Regions from separate parts of the Uliginosibacterium sp. TH139 genome, predicted to be linked through region 3. Evidence: riboswitches for the same ligand, from Rfam matches in the RefSeq annotation. Region 3 holds a riboswitch; each other region holds the start of a gene.
What was found. Region 3 has a riboswitch for cobalamin ahead of btuB (TonB-dependent vitamin B12 receptor). Riboswitches for the same ligand answer to the same signal wherever they lie in the genome.
Positions count from the first base shown of each region.

Region 1 (3,234 bases), on a different contig from region 3:
TCGCCGTGCAACTCTTTATGATGCTTTCGGCATTGGCACTGCCGGTGCTGGGGGTGACTGGCTGGCTGCTCTATCTTTCGCGGCGGCGTGGCGCGCGCGAGGCTGAGCGTCAGCGCAAGGCGCTTTTGCCGGTCGTAGGCGTAGCGGCGGAAGAGTCCATCCTGGTGGCCTGGGCGAGTCAGACCGGCCGCGCCGAGTCGCTCGCGCTGCGCACTGCCGCCGCGCTGCAGGCCGCTGGCCGCGCTGTGGTGATGAGGCCACTTGCCAGTCTTCAGCCGGCAGAGCTGGCGGGCTTTCCGCAGGCGCTGTTCGTGGTCAGTACCTTCGGCGAAGGTGAGGCGCCTGATACGGCTCGCGGCTTTGCTCGAGCATTGGGTTTGGCCGATCTGGAACTCGAACGTTTGCGTTTTGCAGTGCTCGCACTGGGAAACCGGCAGTACCGTCAGTTCTGCGGTTTCGGCCACAGCTTGCAGGCCGCCTTGCTGCGTTTCGGGGCTCAAGCCTGGCAGCCGCTTACGCCTGCCTGTGAAACCGAGCCGGCGGCTGTCGAGCACTGGTTTGCAGGGCTGAAGCGCTTTGGTGTGAGGGATGACAGCCTGAGCGCTTCAGCCCAAGCCGCGCCGGCCTGGGAGCCGTGGCGCCTTGCGCAGCGCACGCTGCTCAACCCTGGCAGCAGTGGCTCGCCACTGTTCGAACTCACGCTGCTGCCAGCCAAAGGGGAGCTGCCACACTGGACTCCCGGCGCACTGGTAGAGATCCTTCCCTGTCCCCATTTATGTTCCGTTGAGCCGGATCTACCGGCGCCACGTCGCTACTCGATTGCGTCGATCCACGAAGATGGGTGTCTTCAGTTAATCGTACGCCAGCATCATCATGCCCTGGGTATCGGGCTGGCTTCGGGTTTCCTGACCCTGAATTGCCCGCTCGATGACGAACTGGCGCTGCGGCTGCAGGCAAATCCGAGCTTCACTCTCGCTGAGGACGATAGCCCCAGCATTTTCATCGGCAATGGCTCCGGTATTGCCGGCCTACGTGGCTTGCTGCGCGAACGTGTGCGACGCGGCTTCGGGCGAAACTGGCTGGTCTTCGGGGAACGCCATCGTGCCACCGATAGCGTGTGCGAAACCGAGTTCGGAGTCTGGGTGCAGGCGGGCTTGCTGGAGGTGGATCGTGTCTTCTCGCGCGAGCCGGGCGGCGGCCATGTGCAGGACTTTCTGCGTGGCGAGTCCGCACGCCTCATGCGCTGGCTGGGTGAAGGCGCAGTGATTCATGTCTGCGGTAGTTTGCAGGGCATGGCGGGTGGCGTGGATGCCATGCTTGAAGCCTTGCTTGGGCGTGAAGGGCTGGACTTGCTGATCGCTCAAAAGCGCTACCGGCGCGACGTGTACTGAGCACACCAACGCCCCGAGCGACATTCGCTTGCATAAATTGTCTCCAGGCGTGGAAACATTCTTTTCTGAGGCGATCGCCAGGGTCGAGAGATCCTCTACAACATCGGGCGCTTTCAGAAAGCAGCGCTTTGTCGTTACACTTATCGCAGCTTCAGGTTCCTGCTCTGTGTCATGCACGTGCAGGTGAAATGGGAAGCCGGTGCGTGCAGCCTTCGGGTTGCGACAATTCCGGCGCTGCCCCCGCAACGGTAAGCGAGTCAAGAATGAACCGGTCAGCACGCTGCTGCTGATCTGGCCACTGTATCCAGTCGGGTATGGGAAGGCGGTTCATTCCGGTGTGCCTTGAGGCCACCACTCGCAAGCCCGGAGACCTGCCTGATGCATTGACGCAGGCCGTTGCGGTGGGCGATGGGGTGCATGTCATGAGGGGCCTCATTGCGTCCCTGCCTGTGCCCATCCGGTGTCCCTCACCACGGGCTGCAGCTCATGATGTTCATCCCTTCTTTCTCTCCTGGCCGTTCCGGCCTGCGTCGTTTCATCCACTACGCAGCGCCCGGTGGGGGCGCAAAGGAGAGTCGCAATGCATATCGAACCGGGCCAACTGGCCGCTTCCACAATTCTCGGCGCCAATGTCGTCGCCAGCGCGCTACTGGTCAGCCAGTTGCCGGGCCTGCTGCTGCGCCCGGCGCTGTGGCTGCGCACCCTGCTGGCAGCAGGTTTTTTCTCGCTGTTCATGCAGATGTATCACCTGCCGGTGGGACCGTCTGAACTGCATTTTGTTGGCGCCATGCCGATCTACCTGTTGTTCGGTTTCCTGCCAACGCTATTCGGCTTCGCCCTGGGGCTGCTGGCGCAGGGGCTGATATTCGAACCGCAGGATCTGCTGCATCTGGGCGTCAATGCGCTCTCACTGATGCTGCCGCTGCTGGCAGCGCACTTCAGCGTAGGCCGCCGCCTGACTGAGGCAGCCCGTAATGGCGAGATCGCGTCCCTGCTCAAGCTGGATGGTTTCTATTACTCAGGCGTCACCTTGATGGTGGGTTTCTGGCTCAGCCAGGGATTGGTGGCGACGCCACTCGTGGAGTGGGCTCACTTCGCTGCGAGCTATGTGACGCTGGTGCTCTTGGAGCCGGTCTTTACCTGGGGCATTGTCAGCCTGCTGACGCGAGCTTCCGGGCAGACGGACACGCCGGCCTGGGCGCGTCTGTGCCTGGATGAGAAGCTGGTTCAGCGCAGCGCGGCCTGACGATGTCCGTTGTCGCAAAGACGCCTGCCGGCCAGTCCGGCACGGTCTGGTTCGTCGGTGCCGGCCCGGGCGATCCTGAGCTCATCACGGTCAAGGGCCGTGGCCTGATCGAAGCGGCCGGCGCGATCCTGTTCGCCGGCTCTCTGGTCAGCGAGGCCGCTACGCGCTGGGCGCCATCCGCGTGTGTGATCACCGACAGCAAGGACATGACGCTGGAGCAGATGTCCGAGTGGCTCGTCGAACAGAGCTCACGCCATCCTGTAGTCGTGCGTCTGCAGACCGGAGATCCGGCGCTCTACGGCACGCTGATCGAGATGGTGCGGCCACTGGATGCGTTGGGCATTCCGGTGGGCGTGGTGCCCGGTGTTTCGTCGGCAATGGCCTCGGCGGCGGCGGCGGTGGAAAGCTTTACGCTGCCGGAGATCACCCAGACGACCATTTTTACGCGCATCGAAGGCCGCACCCCGATGCCTCCCGGTGAAGATCTTGCGGCGCTGGCGGCGCATCGCTGCACGCTGTGCATCTTCCTGTCCATCACCCTGATGCACAAGCTCGAAGCGGGCTTGCGCGCAGCGGGCTGGGCGGAGGATGCGCCGA
Region 1 is NZ_PKRR01000007.1:107,774-111,007, forward strand. It holds gene C0V76_RS15425 (sulfite reductase flavoprotein subunit alpha) at 1-1,391, shown strand, start outside; cobalamin riboswitch at 1,528-1,785, shown strand; gene C0V76_RS15430 (energy-coupling factor ABC transporter permease) at 1,972-2,637, shown strand; gene cobM (precorrin-4 C(11)-methyltransferase) at 2,640-3,234, shown strand, end outside.
Region 1: linked by a shared signal. The riboswitch ahead of C0V76_RS15430 (energy-coupling factor ABC transporter permease) and the one ahead of btuB (TonB-dependent vitamin B12 receptor) in region 3 are both predicted to bind cobalamin.

Region 2 (3,234 bases), 680 kb from region 3:
CAGTTTCGGGGAGTGAAGCAATGCGTCAGGTCTTTCTGGTCGGAGCGGTGGCCGCTCTCATGCTGGCCGCGTGTGGCGGCGGCGGTGGAAGTGCGGGTAGCAGTGGAGGCGCCTCCGCGTCGTCGGTTTCGGTTCAGGCGAGCAGCACAGCGGCCAGCAGCATCGCCAGTTCCAGCACGGCGAGCAGTGCCAGCGGAGGTTTGGGCCTCAGCAATGGCTTCAGCGCCTTCTACTCCGACCCGAATTCGCAGGTGCGCAACTGGGTAGCCGCCAATCCCGCTGACTCACGCACCGCCACCATCAACAGCGCGATCGCCCAGCAGGCCTTCGGCAAGTGGTTCGGCGAATGGAGTGGCGATATCGCCACTGCCGTGAGTGGCTATGCCAGCGCGGCGCAGAGCGCCGGCAAGATCCCGCTGCTGATTGCCTACAACATTCCCAGCCGTGATTGCGGCTCTTACAGCGCCGGCGGCTCCAGCGGTGGTGACGCCTACAAGACCTGGATCAGCGCATTTGCTGGTGGCATCGGCAGCAAGCCGGCGATCGTGATCCTTGAGCCGGACGCGCTGATGCAGCTCGACTGCCTGCCCTCGGATGCCGACCGCACGGCGCGCCTGGCACTGCTCAATTACGCCGTCGACCAGTTTGCCGCCAAGGCTCCGAATGCCTGGGTCTATATCGATGCAGGCCATTCGAACTGGAAGAGTGCGGCTGATACTGCTACCCGCTTGATCAATGCCGGTGTGGCGCGGGTGCGTGGTTTTGCCCTGAACGTGTCCAACTACCGGGCCGATACCGAACTGCAGACCCACGGCGCGGCCGTGATCGCGCAGCTTCAGCTCCAGGGCAGTGCCGCCAAGCCTTATGTGATCGACTCTTCGCGCAACGGCAATGGCCCGAACGGCAGCGAATGGTGCGACCCGGCTGGCCGCAAGGTCGGTGCCACCAGCAAGGTACTGAGTCTTGGTAGCGGCATGGAGATGGCGCTGTGGCTCAAGGCCCCGGGCGAAGCCGATGGCTGTGCAGCCGGCGCCGGCCAGTTCTCGCCGGACCTGGCCTATCGCCTCGCCACGGGCGGCTGAGCCCCTTAGCCCGGCGCTTGCCGGGCTTTTTACGCCTGGAAGATGCTCCGCATGAAACGCCTCCTGCCTCTCATCCTGCTGCTGCTCAGCGCGTGCAGCGAACCCCTGCCTGCCGACAAGGAGATCTATGCCGGCGACTGGGAGGGTCCTGGCATGCTGCTGTCGATCAGCAGTGACGGCCGCCTGTATTACCAGCGCGCCCAGGGTAGCAACAGTACCTCGCTGGATGTGCCGATCCAGCGTTTCGAGGGCGACAACATCGTTGCCGGGTTGGGGCCGGCCTCGGCCACCTTCGTTGTCAGCCAGCGTCCGCACCCGGAGCAGGGTGAGTGGGTGATGGTGGTGGATGGCGTGCGTCTGGTGCGCCAGGAGTAAGCGCGCCGGGTGGCACAAAACCAGTGCAAGTGGCCCTGCAGCAAGCCCGCAAGCGGTTTTCTGGATTTCACTACATCTAGTCGGGTTATTTGTATCTGCTACTAGGTATAGTTGTCATCGGCTTGACTCCGACTAAATACAGCCCCTACACTCCGTCCCGACGGTGTCGGGAAGCCAGCTCGCTGGCGCTGCCCCCGCAACTGTGACCGGCGAGTGCCGGCATGCCACTGGGATGATCCGGGAAGGCTGCCGACAGGCTTTGACCCGGCAGCCAGGAGACCGGCCGTCACACAGATAAAACATCAACTGGAGCGGGGTGTCTCCGGGGCCGATGCGACGCTGCCTGCAGGCCTGCGTTCACCGCCCCCCGGCATGCCGTTCCCCATCAAGAGAGAGAGCCGGCATGCAACATTCCGCCATCGCGGTCGAGGCCGCCCGCAGCAGCGCGCCCAGCAGCATTTCCAGCAGCGAATCCGACTTTGCCGCCAGCCAGGCAGGTCTCGAGCTGATCCGCCGCAATGGCGCTGTGGTGCCCTTCCAGGCTGAGAAAATCAGCGTGGCGCTGTCCAAGGCTTTCATCGCGGTCGAGGGTGGGCAAGGCGCCGCTTCGGCGCGCATCCGCGAGCTGGTGAATCAGCTTACGGCGACTGTGGTCGGTGCGCTGACCCGCCGCCTGCCTGGCGGCGGCACGGTGCATATCGAAGATGTGCAGGATCAGGTCGAACTGGCCCTGATGCGCGCCGGCCAGCACGATGTGGCCCGGGCCTATGTGCTCTACCGTGAGAAGCGCTCTTCCGAACGCGCCGCCCAGCAGGCTGCCGTGCCCGCTGCCGCGCCGGCCCGCCTGCATGTGCTGGATGGCGACGAGCGTCGTCCGCTGGATGAAGTTGCCCTGCTTGGCCAGATTCGTGAAGCCTGCGTTGGCTTGGGGGATGTGTCCGCCGAAACCGTGCTCGAACACGCCCTGCACAATCTCTACGACGGCGTACCGGTGGCTTCCGTGCGTCAGTCTCTGGTGCTCGCGGCGCGCACCCTGATCGAACGTGATCCGGATTATTCCAAGCTGGCTGCCCGCCTGCTGCTGCGCAGCGTGAGCATCGAAGTGCTGGGTGAGGAGCTGGGCCAGGTCGCCATGGCTGCGCGCCTGCCGGAAGCTTTCCCAGGCCTGATCCGCGAAGGCGTCAAGGCAGGCCTGCTCGATGCGCGTCTGGCTGAATACGACCTGCCGCGCCTGGCTGCCGCCCTGAAGGCCGACAACGATCTGCGCTTTGACTACCTCGGCCTGCAAACGCTCTACGACCGCTACTTCCTGCACATCGAAGAGCGCCGCATCGAGCTGCCGCAGAGTTTCTTCATGCGCGTGGCGATGGGACTGGCACTGAATGAGATCGACCGCGAAGCGCGCGCCATCGAGTTCTACCAGCTGCTTGCCAGCTTCGATTTCATGAGCAGCACGCCGACCCTGTTCAACAGTGGCACCTGCCACTCGCAGCTCTCCTCCTGCTATCTGACCACGGTAGCTGACGATCTGGACGGCATCTATCAGGCGGTGAAGGAAAATGCCCTGCTTCAGAAGTATGCCGGTGGCCTGGGTAACGACTGGACCCCGGTGCGTTCGCTGGGCAGCCGCATCAAAGGCACCAACGGCAAGAGCCAGGGCGTGATCCCCTTCCTCAAGGTGGTCAATGACACGGCGCTGGCCGTGAATCAGGGCGGCAAGCGCAAGGGCGCGGTGTGTGCCTATCTGGAGACCTGGCACCTCGACATCGAGGAGTTC
Region 2 is NZ_PKRR01000001.1:23,286-26,519, reverse strand. It holds gene C0V76_RS00110 (glycoside hydrolase family 6 protein) at 21-1,082, shown strand; gene C0V76_RS00105 (hypothetical protein) at 1,134-1,457, shown strand; cobalamin riboswitch at 1,602-1,760, shown strand; gene C0V76_RS00100 (ribonucleoside-diphosphate reductase subunit alpha) at 1,861-3,234, shown strand, end outside.
Region 2: linked by a shared signal. The riboswitch ahead of C0V76_RS00100 (ribonucleoside-diphosphate reductase subunit alpha) and the one ahead of btuB (TonB-dependent vitamin B12 receptor) in region 3 are both predicted to bind cobalamin.

Region 3 (3,234 bases):
CCAGCGATCCCGGGCCGGGGGCAGGATGAATGGTAGAAGAAGGCCAGATCACCAGGGCGCATGGTGTCGCGCATGAAGTTGCGCGCCTGATAGTTGCGTACGCCGTGCCACGCCACCGTCTGTTGCGGCATGGCGGCCAGATCGTCGATGCTGCAATCGTCCGGCTCGCTCTTCATCAACCAGTAGCGCATGCTTCCCTCGGCAAGAAACCTGATTCACGCATTGTGCCGCCAGCCGGTCCAGAGAGGCCAGTCACCCGGCGGCGGCCCGGAAAAATGAAAAGGCGCGAAGCCGGAAGCTTCGCGCCTTTGTTGGGTCCCCCGCATGTGCCGTCGAGCCGTATTCCTGAACCTGGGTTCAGGGGGTCATCTACCCGGCCGCTTCAGGTGCGCCCGGCATAAGGGGCGCTCACAACAGCGGCTTGGTGGGCCGACAACCATGTCGCGTAGACATTGGTTCAAGGAGCTTAAGGCTCAAACGAACACCGCAGGGGAAAACTTGCCGGACCGCCTTTGTTTCGGCCGTCCTTGAATTCTTTATCGGCCAGGATCAGTCACTGCGCTGTGAGGACATATCCTGACTACACAAACCGCTCAGAAAAGCTTCTCCTGTTTCATTGAAGCCTGATCGATCTGGCGGATCATGGCCTCGATTCTACGCTGATAGGAAGGCATGTCCAAGCCTGCCGTGCGCTGAGCCACCACGGCCTCATGCGCAATCATCAGGGCACACATCACGGCAGTGGATTCGCTGCCCGATGAGTTCTTGCCGAGCAGTTGCTGAAGCTTCGCGTTGACCATTTCCACCGCCGCCTGCAGCGTTTCACGCTCATCTGGCTTGACCGATACCTGGTACTCACGGCCCATAATCTGGATCTTCACGGCTTCGCTCATTTTTCATCCTCGACCGGCAGACGTTTGAGCAGCGCTTCAACGCGTTCCGTTGCCACCGCCACCTTCTCGCCGAGGCGTTTGTTTTCGGCTTGCAGAGTGGCCACGCGAGTAGTCAGTTCGCGGTTTTCGAGGTGCAGGCCTTTGTACTCGGCGAGCAGCGTGGCGAGACGGGTTTCGAGACTGGTGAGTTCGGCATCCATCTGCTGATGGTAGTGCTGCGCAGCAAAACCGGTCAACGCAAAGCACCTGCCGTTCGGCTAAAATGCGCGCTGCTTCAGGTGTCCGCCCCATGCCCTTGGTGCGGATTAAACGGGAAGCCGGTGCGCCGTATCCACAGGATATTGCCATTCCGGCACTGCCCCCGCAACGGTAAGCGAGTCAAGACGCAGCAGGCAGCCACTGTGCTTTTGCACGGGAAGGCGTTGTGTCGGAAGAGTTTTCTTCACTCGCGAGTCCGGAGACCGGCCCGAAGCGTATTCGAGGCGCATCGCGGAGGGCGGTGACCGGAACCGCTCCCTCACGTTCCGCGTTTTCTCCTTCCCGACGCCCCGCCCCTGTCTATGATCCGTGCGGGCGGCACGGAAGGAGTCTGTCTTGAATTTCACTCACAAAACCCTGCCGGCGGCCTTGCTGCTGGCCCTCTCCCATCCTGTGCTGGCTCAGGAAACCGAACTCGCGCCAGTGGTGATCACCGCCAACCGCGTGGCGCGCAGCGCCGAGGAAACCCTCACTTCGGTCAGCGTCATCACCCGCAAGGAGATCGAGCAGCAACAGGCCCGCTCGGTGCCGGATCTGCTGCGCGGTCTGCCCGGCGTGCAGTTCGCCAATAACGGCGGCCCCGGCAAGACGACCTCCTTGTTCCTCCGCGGCACCAACTCGGATCACACCCTGGTGTTGATCGATGGCGTGAAAGTCGGCTCGGCCACCAGTGGCGGCACCGCACTGCAAGATCTGCCGATCGAACAAATCGAGCGCATCGAACTCGTACGCGGCCCGCGCGCCAGCCTGTATGGCTCGGAAGCCATCGGCGGCGTGATCCAGATCTTCACCAAAAAGGGCGTGCAACCCACCAGCCTGAGCCTCACTGGCGGTTCGCGCCACAGTTTCGAGGGCTCGGCTGCCGGCGGCTTCGGCTCGCCGGACGCCTGGCTTAACCTCGGCGCATCAGGCCTTACCACGCGCGGCATCAACGTCAAGGATGGCGGCAGCGCACCCGAATCGGATCGTGACGGCTACACACGCAGCACAGTGAATGTGCGCGGCGGCGGCCGCATCGGTGAAAACCTGAGTTACGACGCCCAGGCCCTGCACACCGAGGGTCGCAATGAATATGACGGCAATCCGAACGTTACCGATCTGCAACAGGATCTCTACGCTGGCAATCTGCGCTGGGCGGCCAGTGAGCGCTACACCACGTCCTTCAAGCTGGCTCAGACCCTGGATGCCTCCAAGAATTTCAAGGATGACAAGTTCTCCTCGCGCTTCGACACACGCCGCAGCCAAGCCAGCTGGCAGAACGATTTCACCCTGGCCGAAGGCCACCAGCTGGTCGGCGGCTACGACTACCTGTATGACGAAGCGCTGAGCAGTACCAGCTACGCGCTGGATAGCCGCGTCAATCAGGCCGTGTTCGGGCAGTATCTGGCCGACATCGGCCGTTTCGATCTGCAAGTTGCCGGGCGTCACGACAAGAACGAACAGTATGGCCATCACAATACCGGCAGCCTCGCGCTGGGTTACACCTTCACCCCCGCCCTGCGACTGCGTGCCAGTTATGGCACGGCCTTCAAGGCACCGAGCTTCAATGACCTGTACTACCCGGGTGCCGGCAATCCGGATCTGCAACCCGAGAAATCACGCAGCAGCGAACTTGGTGCTTCCGGCAAGACCGGCGGCTTCAGCTGGGAAGCCAGCCTGTTCCGCACGGAGGTCAGCAACCTGATTGCCTGGGCACCGATCAGCACCGGCTCGGCTATCTGGATCCCGAGCAATGTCTCCAAGGCCCGCATCACCGGGTTGGAGCTGGGCGCCAAGCAGCACTTCGGCAACACCACGCTGGCCGCCAGTGCCACCTTGCAGAATCCGCAGGATCAATCCGGCAGCAGTACCGATGGCAATCTGCTGGTGCGCCGAGCCCGCCAGTTCGGCCGTCTTGACGCAGACCACCAGCTCGGCGCCTGGAGCATCGGCGCCAGCCTGAACGGTGTCGGCTCGCGTTATGACGATGCTGCCAACAAGGTCAAGCTGGGTGGCTATGCCACCACCGATCTGCGTGCCGAATACGCACTCAACAAGGACTGGCGCGCCCAGACCCGCCTCGAGAACGTGTTCGACAAGAACT
Region 3 is NZ_PKRR01000001.1:699,424-702,657, reverse strand. It holds gene C0V76_RS03280 (EVE domain-containing protein) at 1-191, opposite strand, end outside; RNA gene ssrS (6S RNA) at 314-496, opposite strand; gene C0V76_RS03270 (cell division protein ZapA) at 594-881, opposite strand; gene C0V76_RS03265 (hypothetical protein) at 890-1,129, opposite strand; cobalamin riboswitch at 1,153-1,378, shown strand; gene btuB (TonB-dependent vitamin B12 receptor) at 1,488-3,234, shown strand, end outside.